Regions from separate parts of the Shewanella scandinavica genome, predicted to be linked through region 1. Evidence: riboswitches for the same ligand, from Rfam matches in the RefSeq annotation. Region 1 holds a riboswitch; the other holds the start of a gene.
The links. A riboswitch is a leader RNA that binds a small molecule or an ion and turns the genes downstream of it on or off. The one in region 1 is predicted to bind thiamine pyrophosphate.
Positions count from the first base shown of each region.

Region 2: linked by a shared signal. The riboswitch ahead of Q4Q50_RS06985 (TonB-dependent receptor) and the one ahead of thiC (phosphomethylpyrimidine synthase ThiC) in region 1 are both predicted to bind thiamine pyrophosphate.

Region 1 is NZ_JAUOES010000010.1:81,130-88,469, forward strand. Features, by position in the region: gene Q4Q50_RS10875 (tRNA-uridine aminocarboxypropyltransferase) at 1-183, shown strand, start outside; gene trhA (PAQR family membrane homeostasis protein TrhA) at 303-986, opposite strand; gene Q4Q50_RS10885 (hypothetical protein) at 1,493-2,683, shown strand; TPP riboswitch at 2,851-2,949, shown strand; gene thiC (phosphomethylpyrimidine synthase ThiC) at 3,151-5,274, shown strand; gene Q4Q50_RS10895 (bifunctional hydroxymethylpyrimidine kinase/phosphomethylpyrimidine kinase) at 5,277-7,178, shown strand; gene Q4Q50_RS10900 (HesA/MoeB/ThiF family protein) at 7,171-7,340, shown strand, end outside.
Region 2 is NZ_JAUOES010000006.1:157,221-164,560, forward strand. Features, by position in the region: gene Q4Q50_RS06970 (phosphotransferase) at 1-1,015, opposite strand, end outside; gene pnuC (nicotinamide riboside transporter PnuC) at 1,015-1,668, opposite strand; gene Q4Q50_RS06980 (hypothetical protein) at 1,715-1,975, opposite strand; gene Q4Q50_RS06985 (TonB-dependent receptor) at 2,082-4,277, opposite strand; TPP riboswitch at 4,332-4,457, opposite strand; gene Q4Q50_RS06990 (Crp/Fnr family transcriptional regulator) at 4,655-5,335, shown strand; gene tsgA (MFS transporter TsgA) at 5,403-6,578, opposite strand; gene deoD (purine-nucleoside phosphorylase) at 6,629-7,333, opposite strand.

The sequences.
Region 1 (7,340 bases):
ACGGCTGCACGAGTCAGTTTGCCGCCACTTATGCCTGAATCCGCTTTTATATTGCGGCGTAATCAGCAAGAAGGAGGTTTGTGCACTGCAGAATGCATTATTGCACTTTGGCGCCAGTGTGGCAGAGCAGAACAAGCGACGCTATTAGCGTCGCTGTTTACTGAATTGAATAGCCGTACTTGATTGCGATGTTTGAGAGAGAGAGTTCAAGGAAGTGCTTGAGTAGATAATTAACGACTTTTAGCTTTGACTCACAGATAAATCACCATCTGTTAAGTCATAGTCATTTAAATTATAGCCATTTAAATAACAGTCAGATAAATACACAGAAAGTGACTCATGGCACCGCCAAGCACGAACAAATGCCAAATGGCATGGTTAAATGGAATGCGTTTCCCGACGTAGAACACCACCCCTAAGGTGTAAAATAATCCGCCTAAGATCAATAGATTAAAACCTAACTCCGACATGGCCGCCGTTAAATCGCCCATCACAGTGACACATAGCCAACCCATGGCGAGATACAAGACTAAGCTTAACTTTTTGAATTTGTGAATAAATAGCGTCTTAAATAGGATCCCACCAATTGCAAGCGACCAAATCGCCGTTAAAATTACTATCGATTGCGTCCCCTGTAGGCTTATCAGCATCAAAGGTGTGTAAGTTCCTGCAATCAAGCAGTAAATTGCGCAGTGATCGGCGATCTTAAGTTTATGTTTCCAGCCTGAATGGCTAACGCTGTGGTATAAGGTCGAGCATAGAAAAAGCACTATGATGCTCGCACCATAAATGGCAACGCCTGTTAGTTGAATTGGCGTTAGGTGATCTTGCCCTTTGAGTAACATCAGTACCAATGCCACTACGCCTGCGATAACGCCTAAGCCATGGGATACGCTATTAGCGATCTCTTCTTTAATACTGTATGGCCCAGATTTAGCAGGGATATTGGCTGGGTTTTGCTGTTCGATAACACTTTGACTCGACATGGTAGATACACACTCGCAAACGATAATGACTGAGTCTATCAGTTAGAAAAATAAATCACCATATTTAAGCGTACACTTGTAAGCTTAAATTGGTAACTGGCTTCTATTGTATTCACTTTTTATCTTTTTAACGCCGTCTTGTATTCCCGTCAGCGTATCGCATTGATGATGTTATCCGCTTAAAGACGTAAGAGTTAACAAGCATTTGCCCTTCAATTTAGCGCGATTGTGATCCCAATTCACAGCCTTATTTGCCTAAACCGACAAGTGTCTAATTAAGCATTGGCGTTAGCACTGCGCTTGTAACGTGTTGCTTTCGCGTTGAACTTTACCCTGTTTGCCTCCTCTAATCAGCGTTGAGCACTCGCAAGTAAATACAATCATTGGATAATTTGCTTTCAATATTCAGCAACCCGATATTGGATTGATATTGAATTAGAGTGCAATGGTTCCACGTTTAGCATCATCGAAATCAATTGAGACTACACAAAACCTAAGGATGGATTTTGCCTTTTCAACGTCAACCCGAAGCCGTGCCTTTATTGACAGTATCTCCTACAGCAATAGCGATTGGAGATGATGCTGATAGTGATTTGCCTATTTCGGTCACATCGTCATCGGTCACATCGCCAGAATGCGAGACTTTTATTGCATTTGATGATCACCTCAGTGATCAGGGTGATGCTTTGGCATCTGAGTCTAAATTAGAATCCCAATTTGAACTGTCTTGTACGTTACAAACCTATGCTCAGGCATTGGGGGCGGGATCCGTTTTACGTGCTCGTCAGCCGTATTTCAAAGGATTAAGTCTACTTTTTTTTGTGCTCTTAGTGCATTCGTGTTTATTCTTACTTATCTGCATTTTGTGGCGCCCACAGTTAAATCTCTTTGGATTAACGGAAACAGAAAGCCGGGGCCCTAAAGTGACGGCGCTCAAAGCTTATTTTATTTATGCTCCCGCGGTAGAGAAGGCTGAAAGCGCTGCGCTAGAAACAGAGAGCAAGGCCGAGGATAAGACTGAGATGACAAGTTCTGTTACGCCTACAACTGTTCCCACGCCTACAACTCAAGTTAAGCCTATGCCAATATTTGAAAAGGTCGTGCCTGAAAAAGTAGATCAGGGAAAAGTGAAGCCAGATACGGTTAAACCTGACATCACTCAATCGAGCCAATCTCAATCAAGTGCCCCAAGTGAAGTACAGCCCGCGGAAGCGACGGCAAAAAAGCCAACAAATATGTTTGATGCCACAGAAATTAAGACGCAGCTTGGCGCTCAGAGTTCGCCTGCAGCAGAAGGTGAGAGCACAATAGCGACAAGCTCAAGCATGAGTTTATTCACCCAGCAATATTTTGAACGTCAGCGCGAGCAAGCGCTCGATGCTCTCGTCATTGAACAGGCCGATAAATTCACCCGGAAATCGAATATGAGTGAAATGAGCCCTGAGATGGAAGTGTTATTTGTCCCTAACGCCGATGATTTCGGTGGCACAACGAGTCTAGATTTACCCTTAGATCCAAATCGTATTGTGCGTAAAGGGGATACTTGTTATCGCGTGGTACAATTGGGGACTCAAGTCAATCCTTACGCAGAAAATTTAGGCTTCCCATTTGACTGCAGTGGCAAAAAAATCAATCAAGCTATTGATGATGCCATTCAATCTCGATTAAATAAAATGATGCTCAAACCCCATAAATAGTGACTTTCTTTTATGATCTATTTTCATGCTAATTATAACTTTTTTAGTTTAATTTTATTTAATTAATTAAAAACAATGAATTATGAATCTTTATTTTGGATTGGTATTTAAGGCTTTTAATTACTTTTTTCCTTGTTTGTTGCTGCCGCTTCTGTCTATACTGCGCACTCATCTTGTCGGAGTGCCTCTTGGCTGAGACCGTTTATTCGGGATCCGTTGAACCTGATCAGGTTAAAACCTGCGAAGGAAACAAGCGTAATAACACATATTAAATCGCCAAAATAGACGGCTTGAACACCTGTTAACTCAGCAGTGTTTTAAGCCTTAATGTTTAGATTTAATTGTTATTGAGCAGGGTAACTCAATTTTTGAAGCCAGTGTTGGTCACAAAAATTGATTGCCATGCCCAGCTATCAACAACTCAATTCTCCAGACAAGCAACTCCATTTTTTAACGTGAGATTGCTTATGTCCAGTTCAAACCAAAACCCAGCTGTAGCTGCCAATGCGATAGAAATCACAGCGTCAGAATCGACAATCCCTAATAAATCGACAGTGCCTAATAAATCGGCTGAGTCTAGTCAATCAATCGTGCCTAAGGCGCCGAGTCGCCGCGAAACCCGCGCGCAGGCCCAAGCCTTTATCGATACGTTAGCGCCGCTGCAACATCCTAATTCACAAAAGATTTACCTCGAAGGTTCAAGTGCCGATATTCGCGTTGGCATGCGGCAAATCCTGCAGACTGACACCCTTGTCGGCGGTACAGATGATGCGCCTATCATGGAAAAAAATCCGCCAATACGCGTGTATGATTGCGCTGGACCTTATTCCGATCCTGAGGCCGATATCAATGTGCGTCTAGGCCTTGGTAAATTAAGACAAAACTGGATCCTAGCCCGCAACGACACAGAGCAATTACCCTGCGCGACCTCAGATTTTACCCAACAAAGACTCGCCGACGACGGTTTAGACCATCTGCGTTTTGAGGCAGGTTCGAGTGCAATTGTCCGCCCACGCAGAGCGCTGCAGGGTAAACGAGTCAGTCAATTACACTATGCCCGTCAAGGGATTATCACGCCCGAAATGGAATATGTGGCGATCCGCGAGAACATGGCACTTGCGCAGGTACAGGATGAAATTCTTAATCGTAAAGCCAAGGGTGAAGCTTTTGGTGCCTTAGTCGGCGAGCCGATTACCGCCGAATTTGTCCGCTCTGAAGTCGCCCGTGGCCGCGCGATTATTCCGCTGAATATTAACCATCCCGAAGCCGAACCTATGATCATAGGGCGTAACTTTTTGGTGAAAGTGAATGCCAATATTGGTAATTCTGCGGTGACGTCATCCATCGAGGAAGAAGTGGAAAAGCTCGTCTGGTCAACCCGTTGGGGTGCAGATACGGTCATGGATTTATCCACGGGTCGTTATATTCACGAGACCCGCGAGTGGATCATCCGTAACTCGCCAGTGCCCATTGGCACAGTGCCGATTTATCAAGCGCTGGAGAAAGTGAACGGCGTGGCAGAGGATTTAACCTGGGAAGTGTTCCGCGATACCTTGATTGAACAAGCTGAGCAAGGTGTTGATTACTTTACCATTCATGCTGGTGTGCTGCTTCGCTACGTGCCGATGACGGCTAAACGCGTCACTGGGATAGTTTCCCGCGGCGGTTCAATCATGGCCAAATGGTGCCTGAGCCACCATAAGGAAAACTTCCTCTACAGCCATTTTCGTGAGATCTGTGAGCTTTGCGTCGCCTACGATGTATCCCTGTCTTTAGGTGATGGTATGCGTCCAGGCTCAATTGCTGACGCCAATGATGCCGCCCAGTTTGCAGAGCTTGAAACCTTAGGTGAGCTAGTCAAAATCGCATGGGAATACGACGTACAAACCATTATCGAAGGGCCGGGACATATCCCGATGCAACTCATTAAAGAGAACATGGACAAGCAGTTAGCTCACTGCGATGAAGCGCCGTTTTACACGCTTGGCCCGCAAATCACCGATATCGCACCTGGGTATGATCATTTCACCTCCGGCATAGGCGCGGCCATGATCGCTTGGTACGGCTGCGCTATGTTGTGTTATGTCACGCCAAAAGAACACTTAGGATTACCGAATAAACAAGATGTTAAGCAAGGTTTGATTGCTTATAAGATTGCCGCCCACGCCGCCGATGTGGCGAAAGGTCATCCGAGTGCGCAAATTCGTGATAATGCGCTGGCAAAGGCGCGGTTTGAATTCCGCTGGGAAGATCAATATAACTTAGGACTCGATCCTGAAACCGCACGTGCTTATCACGATGAATCTTTACCGCAGGAATCCGCTAAAGTCGCGCATTTTTGCTCTATGTGCGGCCCTAAATTTTGTTCGATGAAAATCACCCAAGATGTGCGCGCCTATGCCGCTGGCTTAGAGGCGGCACAAGCGAAGGCGGATCAAGTTGAAGCTGCTGACCAAGCCATGCAAGTCACAGTCAAGACGCCGCAGGAGTTGGCAGCGGTAATGGCGCTAAAATCGGCACAATTTGCTGCTTCGGGCGCCGAGATCTATCACGTGAAAGACAAGCTTGTCGCCGAAGCTGAGGAAGCCTAATTATGTTGGGTATTCATGGGGATAATGCGCCCATGAATACCGAGCATCCCGCGTTTGTCTGGACCATAGCCGGTTCAGACAGTGGCGGTGGTGCCGGTATTCAGGCGGACTTAGCGACAATTCAAGATTTGGGCTGTCACGGTTGCAGTGTGGTCACCACAGTGACGGCGCAAAGTTCTGTGGCGGTCACTTTAGTCGAGCCCGTATCAGCGGCGATGTTAATGGCTCAGCTGACGACTTTACTTTCCGACTTACCACCCAAAGCAATTAAAATCGGCTTACTGGCAGATCAAACTCAAGTGGCATTGCTGGCAGATTGGATCGCGAGTTTTAAAATCCACTATCCATCTGTGCCTGTGATTGTTGATCCTGTGATGGTCGCCAGTTGTGGCGATGCATTAGCAGTCGATAACTGTCAGGATATAAAAAGTGCGGCTAAATCAGCCTTAGATTTTAGGCCTTTCAAAGGTTTAATCGAACTTATCACGCCCAATGTGCTTGAACTTGGGCGATTAACTCACAGTGATGTTTCAACGAAAGCGCAATTCGCTGCTGCTGCACTGGCTTTATCTCAGAGTCTTGATTGCAGTGTGCTCGCCAAAGGGGGCGATGTAAGCTTTGGCAGCACTGACATTCTTGCTGATACTCATGCTCAAACTCACGCTAACACTCTTGATACCGCTTACAAGAGTAATGGCTGGGATCTTGAGCTTGCCGAGGATTATCTAGTTTGTCGTCAAGTGCGCGCGAGTTCTGAGCTGCATCAAAATGGGCGCTTCTGGTTAGCCAGCCAGCGGGTTAATACCCGTCATAATCATGGTAGCGGCTGCACTTTGTCATCGGCCATTGCCGCCGTGTTAGCGCAAGGTTTTGTATTGCAAGATGCGGTGGTTGTTGCCAAAGCCTATGTGAGTCAAGGCTTAAGCGCGGCGGTTGGCTTAGGGCAAGGTCCAGGGCCGTTGGCCCGAACGGGTTGGCCTAATGATTTGTCCCGCTATGCCAAGATAAATCTGTGTGATGGCAATTTTATTAGTCATCACCTCAATCAACATCTTGATGTTAGAAGTGATTTAGTTGCAACAGTTTTATCCGCAACAGATCAGGTAAGAATAGCCTACACGTCACCTCAAAATATTTTATCCCACGGTTTTAAAGTGCTCGATGCCGATCTTGGTGTTTACCCTGTGGTGAGTGACTTAATCATGCTGGAAAGTTTGTTAGCTGCGGGCGTTAAAACCCTGCAGTTACGGATAAAAACCGACATCAGCGAATTAACTACTGCAGCGCCAGCCGAATTTAATTTAGGTAAGTCTGCGCTGAGTAGATGTGAGTCAGGCGAACCTGAGTTAATTGGCTCCGAATTAGAAGCACAAATTCAAACGGCCATTGCCTTAGGCAAGCATTTTAATGCGCAGCTTTTTATCAATGATCACTGGCAGTTAGCGATGAAATACCATGCCTTTGGGGTACATTTAGGCCAAGAAGATCTCGCCGTTACCGACTTAGCGGCCATTCAAGCCGCGGGGCTCGCGCTTGGTATATCCAGCCACAGTTATTTCGAGCTGTTATTGGCGCACCAATACTCGCCATCCTACATAGCGCTTGGGCATATATTTCCAACCACGACGAAGCAAATGCCTTCGGCGCCCCAAGGGCTTGCAAAACTTAAACACTATGTAGCGTTACTCCAAGACCATTATCCCTTGGTCGCCATTGGCGGTATTGATTTAGATAATCTGGCAAAGGTGAAAACCACGGGGGTGGGCAATATTGCTGTGGTGCGCGCAATAACGAAAGCTAAGAATCCGTTAGCCGCCTTTGCAGAGTTGAGCCAAGCTTGGGAGCAATGTAGCTTGTCTGAAGAACTGGCTGTAAAGCATGAGTTGGATGCAAAGCATGAGTAAAAACCAACCGCTTGCTCACGCAGAAGTTCTTTGCGGTCATATACACAGCGACAATGAACACTGCGGCCATACACTCAGTGATGCCGATTTCATCCGTTATTCTCGGCAAGTCTTATTGCCTGAAGTCGGTGAGGCTGGGCAATTGCAATTGGTCGACGCCAG
Region 2 (7,340 bases), on a different contig from region 1:
CATAAGGGTGTTGACTCAGATACTGCGTCACTAACTCGTTTTGCTGGGCAGGTGTTAACGCATGGGTCGCTAACACTACGGCTAACTCACACAGGGGATGCGACGCCGTCGCATACTCAAAATCGATACAATACAAACGATTATTTTTGAGTAGCAAGTTGTGGGGATTAAGATCGCGATGACAAAACTGCGGTTTAATTAAACAAGCCGCTAAGTTATCGCACCAATCTTTGATGGCGATTTGGATGTTAAGCAGTTTAGCCACACGCTCATTCCAATTGTGCATTGTGGTAAGAGATGCCTGATAAGCAAGCATCTGCTGGTGATATTCCTGCCATTGTTCAGTGATACTAATGGCATAAGGACCTGTGGGCAGTTCCCGCAATTGCAGCAATAATTCCAACAGTAAGCGCGCAGTTGAGTTGGGATGCTTATCTTGCTGTATTGGCATCAACCTAGGCTCAGGACTTAAACAAGCTTGTGATGAAGAGCCGTGATGTAAAATGCCCAAAGACGACTGCCTCAGCACAAAATCAGCGGCACTGGTTTGGCGCTCTAATGCAGGCCAATGGATGAAGCGTTTACGTTGAAAGCATTGGCTATCAATCACATTGTGTTCAATTGCCGCACACTCTGCTGCGCTCACTACAGCACTTTCGATAAAGCCACTCTTAATAAAGTCACCCTCAATAAGGTCACTTTCAATAAAATCGCTGAGGTAATAGCGCTCATCTTCACTCACCCACAGCAGTGCTGGGGCAAGTTTAGCTTGGGCGAGTTGTTGCCAGTAAAAACGCTCCTGCTCGCGGGTGCAAAAACTGTCCGCCGCATCGGCATTGACCCGCAGCACATAACACCCTGTTGGCGTAGTGATCTTATAATTATGATTACTCAAGCCGCCCGAAAGCTCGCAAATACTCTGCACTTGCTCAAGCCCACCTCGTTTGAGTATGGGCAAGAGTGTATTGAATGATTCACGCGTTGAGTATGGCTTAGCAGCATTGACATCGAGCATTAACTGAGTAACTTCAAGGCATTGGCCTCACGGGCGTCGGCTAACGCAGTGCGCCACAGGAAATACCCTACTACAGCAAGCCCCACATAGAGTACGAATAATAACGAGGTCAGCATCAAGCCTTTGCTGAGATAGAGGTATATAGACACTATGTCGATGACGACCCAATAGAGCCAATTCTCAAGTACTTTCTTCGCGACTAAATAGGTCGTCATCACAGCAAAACAGGTCGTGGCCGCATCTAAATATGGGAATGCGGCCTGAGTATACGTCGCCATGCCGTGACCGACTAATAACGAAATAACGCCTGTCACCGCGATCAGTTTCAAGTGAGTTTTCAGCGGCCAAGTGGTCACTTTGACCCCTTGATGTTTATCGCCGCCTTGGGTCCAGAGCCAATATCCATAGAGCGCCATCGCCATATAATAGATATTCAGCACTGATTCCATCAGTAACGACACCTTCCAAAACAACACAGTATAAATGGCGGTACTGGCAAAGGCCGCCGCCCAGCACCAGACGCTCGCCTTCATCGCCAGCAGTAGATATGCCATGGCTAGCAATACCGCCAAGGCTTCCCATGCGGTCATCACATGGACTTCACCAAAGGCCGCATTTATACTCTCGACCAAGGTTAACCATAAATCTGTCATTGTGTTGTTCTCACTGCCTATTTATCGCGTATGTGACGGTAAAGCGTTATTCGCTGTGGGCTAAATTAAGCTCACCACCGATAAACTTACACACAAATACTGCCTTGCCCCACTTCTCATGGGCAGCTTGCATCTCGGTCGCCAGCATCGTCATCACATCTAAATAATCGCCGCACACTTGAGTTGCCATCGCATTGGTCACGCGCTCGATATGAGGATAGCTATCCACGCGGCCAATGAACCACTTAATCGGATCGAGGTAGTTTTCATTGAAGGGATACATGCTAATTTCTGCGGTCAGTTTCATTTTAATTCCTTAAATTTGAGAGAAGCTGTAGCCCTTATACTGGACTGCAGCTTAGTCATGAGTTAACCCAATAGGCTCATAGTGACATGTGCCATTACATCAGCTTTTACATAAACTTAACGTTAAAGGTTACGCCAATCTGACGCGGATCGCCGTAACGAATATATTGCTTTTCAGCCCAGCCATTATCTGGCTCGTTACCGAAGTAGAAGCCGCGCACACCGTATTCTTCATTGAACAAATTACGGCCCCATAAATAGGCTGACCATGCACTCGCCTCATAACCCACGCGGGCATTGACGATAGTGTAGGGTTCAGAACGGGATTCATTGCTGTCTGAATAGTAAAACTCGCTCTTACCGCTTAAGTTTAGGTTAGCAAACCAACCCGAATTGGCACGATAAGTCCCACCAAGGCTGTAGGTAAAGTGTGGTGAATGGGCCAGATCGCGGCCAGTTAAATCCACCTCAGTGCCATATTTGTCCTGATACTGATAATCGCCGTAGGCGGTTTCTAACCAACCTAAGCTTGAGTAAATTTGTAGATTATCCGTGGCATACCAGGTCGCATCTAACTCAGCACCATAGTTATTAGAACTACCAGCGTTTTCGGTGAACAAAATAAAACGCTGTGGTTTATCAGGGTCTTGCTGGGATGCCGCCACCTGTTGATCTTGTCTGTCCATATAGAACAGCGCCAGATTAGTATCGATAAGCCCAGCTAGCCAATGGGATTTAAGGCCGATTTCATAGTTATAAAGCGTCTCAGTACTGAACTCTTTTTTATCGTTCAGTTCGACAGGCAAAGTCATGTTAAAACCGCCCGCCTTGTAACCGCGCGCGACACGGACATATGCGTTGTGTGAGTCATTCAGCACTTTACTCACTGCAATATGACCGCCCCACATGGTTTCGCTCGGGTCGAAATTATCGTTATTCGTATCTGAGTAATGGCTATTGCGGCGCTCTAAACGTAAACCCACAGATAAGGCATAATCTGAGCCCAGATCCGTATCGAGCTGACCAAACAAGGCATAGTTCGTCGCTTCATACTCAGAGTCTAAGACTTCATCCGGCCAAGTATTGTATTCAGAATACAATTGGTTATCTTCTTTCAGATTCATGGCGTACACACCAAGCAACCAATCTGTGCTGTCCGCAAAGATTCGGCCCTGCTCGGTAGAACTTAAGCGAAACTCTTGCGACACGGTTTTACGTTGGCCAGTTTTATCCCAAAAATAATCATATTGGCACGGCGCCAGATTGCCATCGTCATCACTGCATTGCTTAGAAGCCCAATACTCTGGGTTCGACCAATCGCCATCGTAACTGTAATGGTGATCGGTATTCGCAAAGGACGTTAACGAGGTTAGCTCAAAGGTTTCGGCACCAGAATAGGTCGCTTTAAAACCCGCGCCTGTGGTGCGCTGGCTATCGACACCCGGTTGATCCGATGTCGTCTGGGTCGGTGAATTGGTTAAACTCCACACATCATAACCATTATCAAAATCGGCGTGCAGCACAGTTAAATCAAACTGCAAATCGTCAGTCGCATACCAGCGCAGCTTAGCGCGACCGCTGAACTCATCGCGGCCATTGGTATCGTCACGGCCTAAATAGAGGTTGTCGTGGTAGCCATTTTGTTGATGTTGCTGCAGTGACACGCGATAAAGCAGCTTGCCAGAATCCGTTAATGGGCCTGAACTGAAACCGCTAAACGTGCGTAAATCATCATCGCCTAACGAGACTTCGCCGCCATGTTCAAACACATCGGTGGGATCGTTACTTTTCAGATAAATCAGTCCCGCTAAAGCATTGGCGCCATAACGTGTGCCCTGTGGTCCACGCAGCACTTCGACTTGCTGTAGATCGTACATGCTCGACACCATGCCAATACCGGATAAATCGATATCATCAATGATGTAACCCACAGAAGAATTAGGCGCACCTTGGTATTGCTCTTGCTCACCTACACCGCGAATTTGAAAATATTTTGGCCGCGAACTTCCACCTGACCAGTTAAAGTTAGCAATAGAATTAAGCACATCCTCGAAATGCTGCGCGCTTTCATCTTGAATTTTTTGACTGTCGATAACGGTAATACTTGAAGGCATTTTTTCTAAGCTTGAACTGCGAAAATCCGCCGTCACTACCATGACTTCCATCTCAGTGCTGGGATCGGGTTTATCGATAGCGTCGGTTTGTGCAAATGCAGCAGTGCTCAGCGCGGCAGCAATGGCTAATGCCAGTGGCGCTCGGGTTAAAAACGGGGAATGACGGTTTGACGTTTTACGGTTTGACATAGGACCTCAAATATAATGTTTGAGATCCGGCAACGAATAAGCGATTCAGAAGTGTGCTGTTAATTGGCCCATTCCTACGCCGGTATTAGCCGGATCAGGTTCTAAGGGTTCGTCAGCTGACATCTCAGTTTGCAGTAATCAACGTAAATTCATTCGCTGCAAACACCCCTTGGCGGCGCCTAGTATACATGACGGAAATAAAAAGTGGGCACTCTTATCTCTGCGATTCAATTAAATGTCGCGAAAACCACGGCCCTTCAGTTCGTATGATGAAAATATCTTTAGTAGCCGCCTAAATCCTTTCGTCCATTTGACTGCCTATCATGATAATGCTATAGAAGGTCGCAATTTCGAAAACAGTAAGAGGATCATAGTCGATGCAGCTAAAACCTTTATCGAAAGGACGTTATAGCCAGCGATGGGAGCAAGACTATCCACTTATTGAAGCGGTTGTACTTAGCTGTATCAGCGAAATAAAAATGCTCAAAAAAGGCGCTCACCTCATGACGCAGGGGGAAGCGATGGCATCACTTGTATTGGTGAAGCAAGGTCGCGTATCACTCGGCCATACCGCGAGAAATGGTCGGTGTTTTCAATTAGGTACTATTGATTGTGATTCACAGCTGTTTGGCGAAATGGAGTTCTTCACCCAGTACCACTGTCAACTAGACATTATTGCCAGTGAACCCTTAGAAATCACGTTGATTAGCGCTGAAAAACTGCAACATTACCTCGGTCAACACCCTCAACTCGCGCTATTTTTCGCTAGTGCAATTGCGATTGACTACCAAGACACAGTGGATATTTTTACTCGGCGACTGCTCTATCCCATCAGTTATAACGTGGCATTTGATATTTACCATGAATACTTAAATGACTTGCCCGTAGATGGCTTTAGTAAACGCTATTTAGAGGCTGAACGATTTGGTACTACCGACCGAGTCTACCGTCGGGCACTACAAAATCTTGAGGAACGAGGCTTAATTGAGCGGAAAAAAGATGGCATTCGGATTTGTGATCTCAACGCACTCAAGAAATTTGTTGAAGCAGGCATATAATCGCTTTCAGCATAACCCACACTCGACTTAATTTAACAACCGAGTGTGGGATGGATGCACAGGTAAATTAACTTACCGATGGCGAGTGTTGTTCCATAGCCGATTTCATCCGACTTGAAACGATCAATAACATAAATATCGCTGCGTAAAGCAAAGGAATCACATACATCACTGTTTGTAATCCGATAATACGTTCAAAGAAAGAACTGATGGCTGGGCTAAACATCGCCCCTGCACTTCCGCTAATAAGAATATATGACACATTTTTGCTGCTGGCTTTTTTTACAAAAGACACGCCATAAGCAATAAATGCATTATAAAGCGCGGCACACACAAAACCGTAACCATAGGTTAAATAAGCTATCCAATTAAGATTATTGGTACTGACAATGGCAGAGGTGAGCACCATAGCTAAAGCAATAATACCAACTAAGAAATGGTGAATTTTTACACGAGTCACAATCACAGTCGAAATTAGGGCACCAATTAGCGCAGCGGACCAATACTGGGTAATAATATTACCCGCCTCTTCAAACGGAATATCAAATTTTTGTTTTACAAATAAAGGTGCCCAAGTTAAAAATGTATATAATGCGAGCATCCCTAAAAATAATCCAATACCCCCGCTAATAATTCCAAAATTCCACTCAGATTGTTGCTTATCTTCTGTTGAAGAATACTGCTCACATATAGAAAAATTAGTGAATAATGTAATAATGACGGTACCTAACGCGACCAAACCTACAGCTAAATAGCTATAACTCCATGATAGTGAGCTTGTTAATGCATAAGTTGTTATCAATGGAAAAATAACACCTGCAATATTAAAAGTCGCATCCTGCACTACTAACATTGTGCTTTGTAATTTCTCTTGCCACACAGACACCACAATCGTACCAGCAATACATAGACCGATACCGCCACAAAAACCAATCAAGGTCATTGCCACCATCACAACTTGCAGGGAATTGGTTAGATGTAAAGCCAGAGCAGAAAGAGCAACCAGACTGTAACTTATCAAGGTCATTCTTTTGATACCCATTTTTTCAATAAAGAAAAATGCTGCAATCGTCCCCGCGAGTGCACCACCATTGAGCAATGAAAAGATTGATGCAACTTCGTTAACATTAGCAGCAAATTTCTCAGCTATGGGTTCAATCAACATCCCAAATTGGGTCGCAAAGCCCGCCATAATAAAATTGGCGAGAAAACTGATGGCTGTTAAAGTAATTTTATTATTCATTATGTCATTCCATAAGTGAAATGCTAAGGGTTCAAAGGATGGCTTTAAACCTAATTGAGGGCGGTTTCTAACGCGAGCTCGATCATATTATTAAAAGAGAGTTGGCGTTCTTCGGCCGTTGTTTCTTCACCGGTTAAACAATGATCCGATACCGTTAAAATGGCTAATGATTCGATACCTTGTTGGTGTGACAATCCATAAAGCCCCGCCACTTCCATATCAATACCTAATACCCCAAAACGCTCAAGTGCGGGGATCATATCTTCATCGGGATCGTAATAAAGATCACCACTAAAGATATTGCCAACTTTTACACTAATACCTTTCTCATTCGCTGTTGTATAGGCTTTATGCAATAAAGAAAAGGTCGCAGAAGTTGCCATTTGGTAGCCGCTACTACGCTTAGCGTTAGTAGGTGAATCCGTACCTGCGGCTTGGGCTAAAATAACATCTCGCATTTGTACATGTTTTTGTGTTGCACCTAAACTGCCAATACGAATAATGCGTTTCACGCCAAAATAATTAATCAGCTCATGGCCATAGAGCACCATAGATGAAATACCCATACCATGCCCCATAACGGAAATGCGTTGTCCTTGGTAAAAGCCCGTGTAACCAAGCATATTGCGAACATTCGTGACTTCTACGGCATCGGTGAGATAGGTTTCAGCGATATATTTAGCACGTAGTGGATCACCCGGCATAATAACAGTTTCAGCAAAATCAGTAGGTTGAGCATTAATATGAGCAGTCATCTTTCTA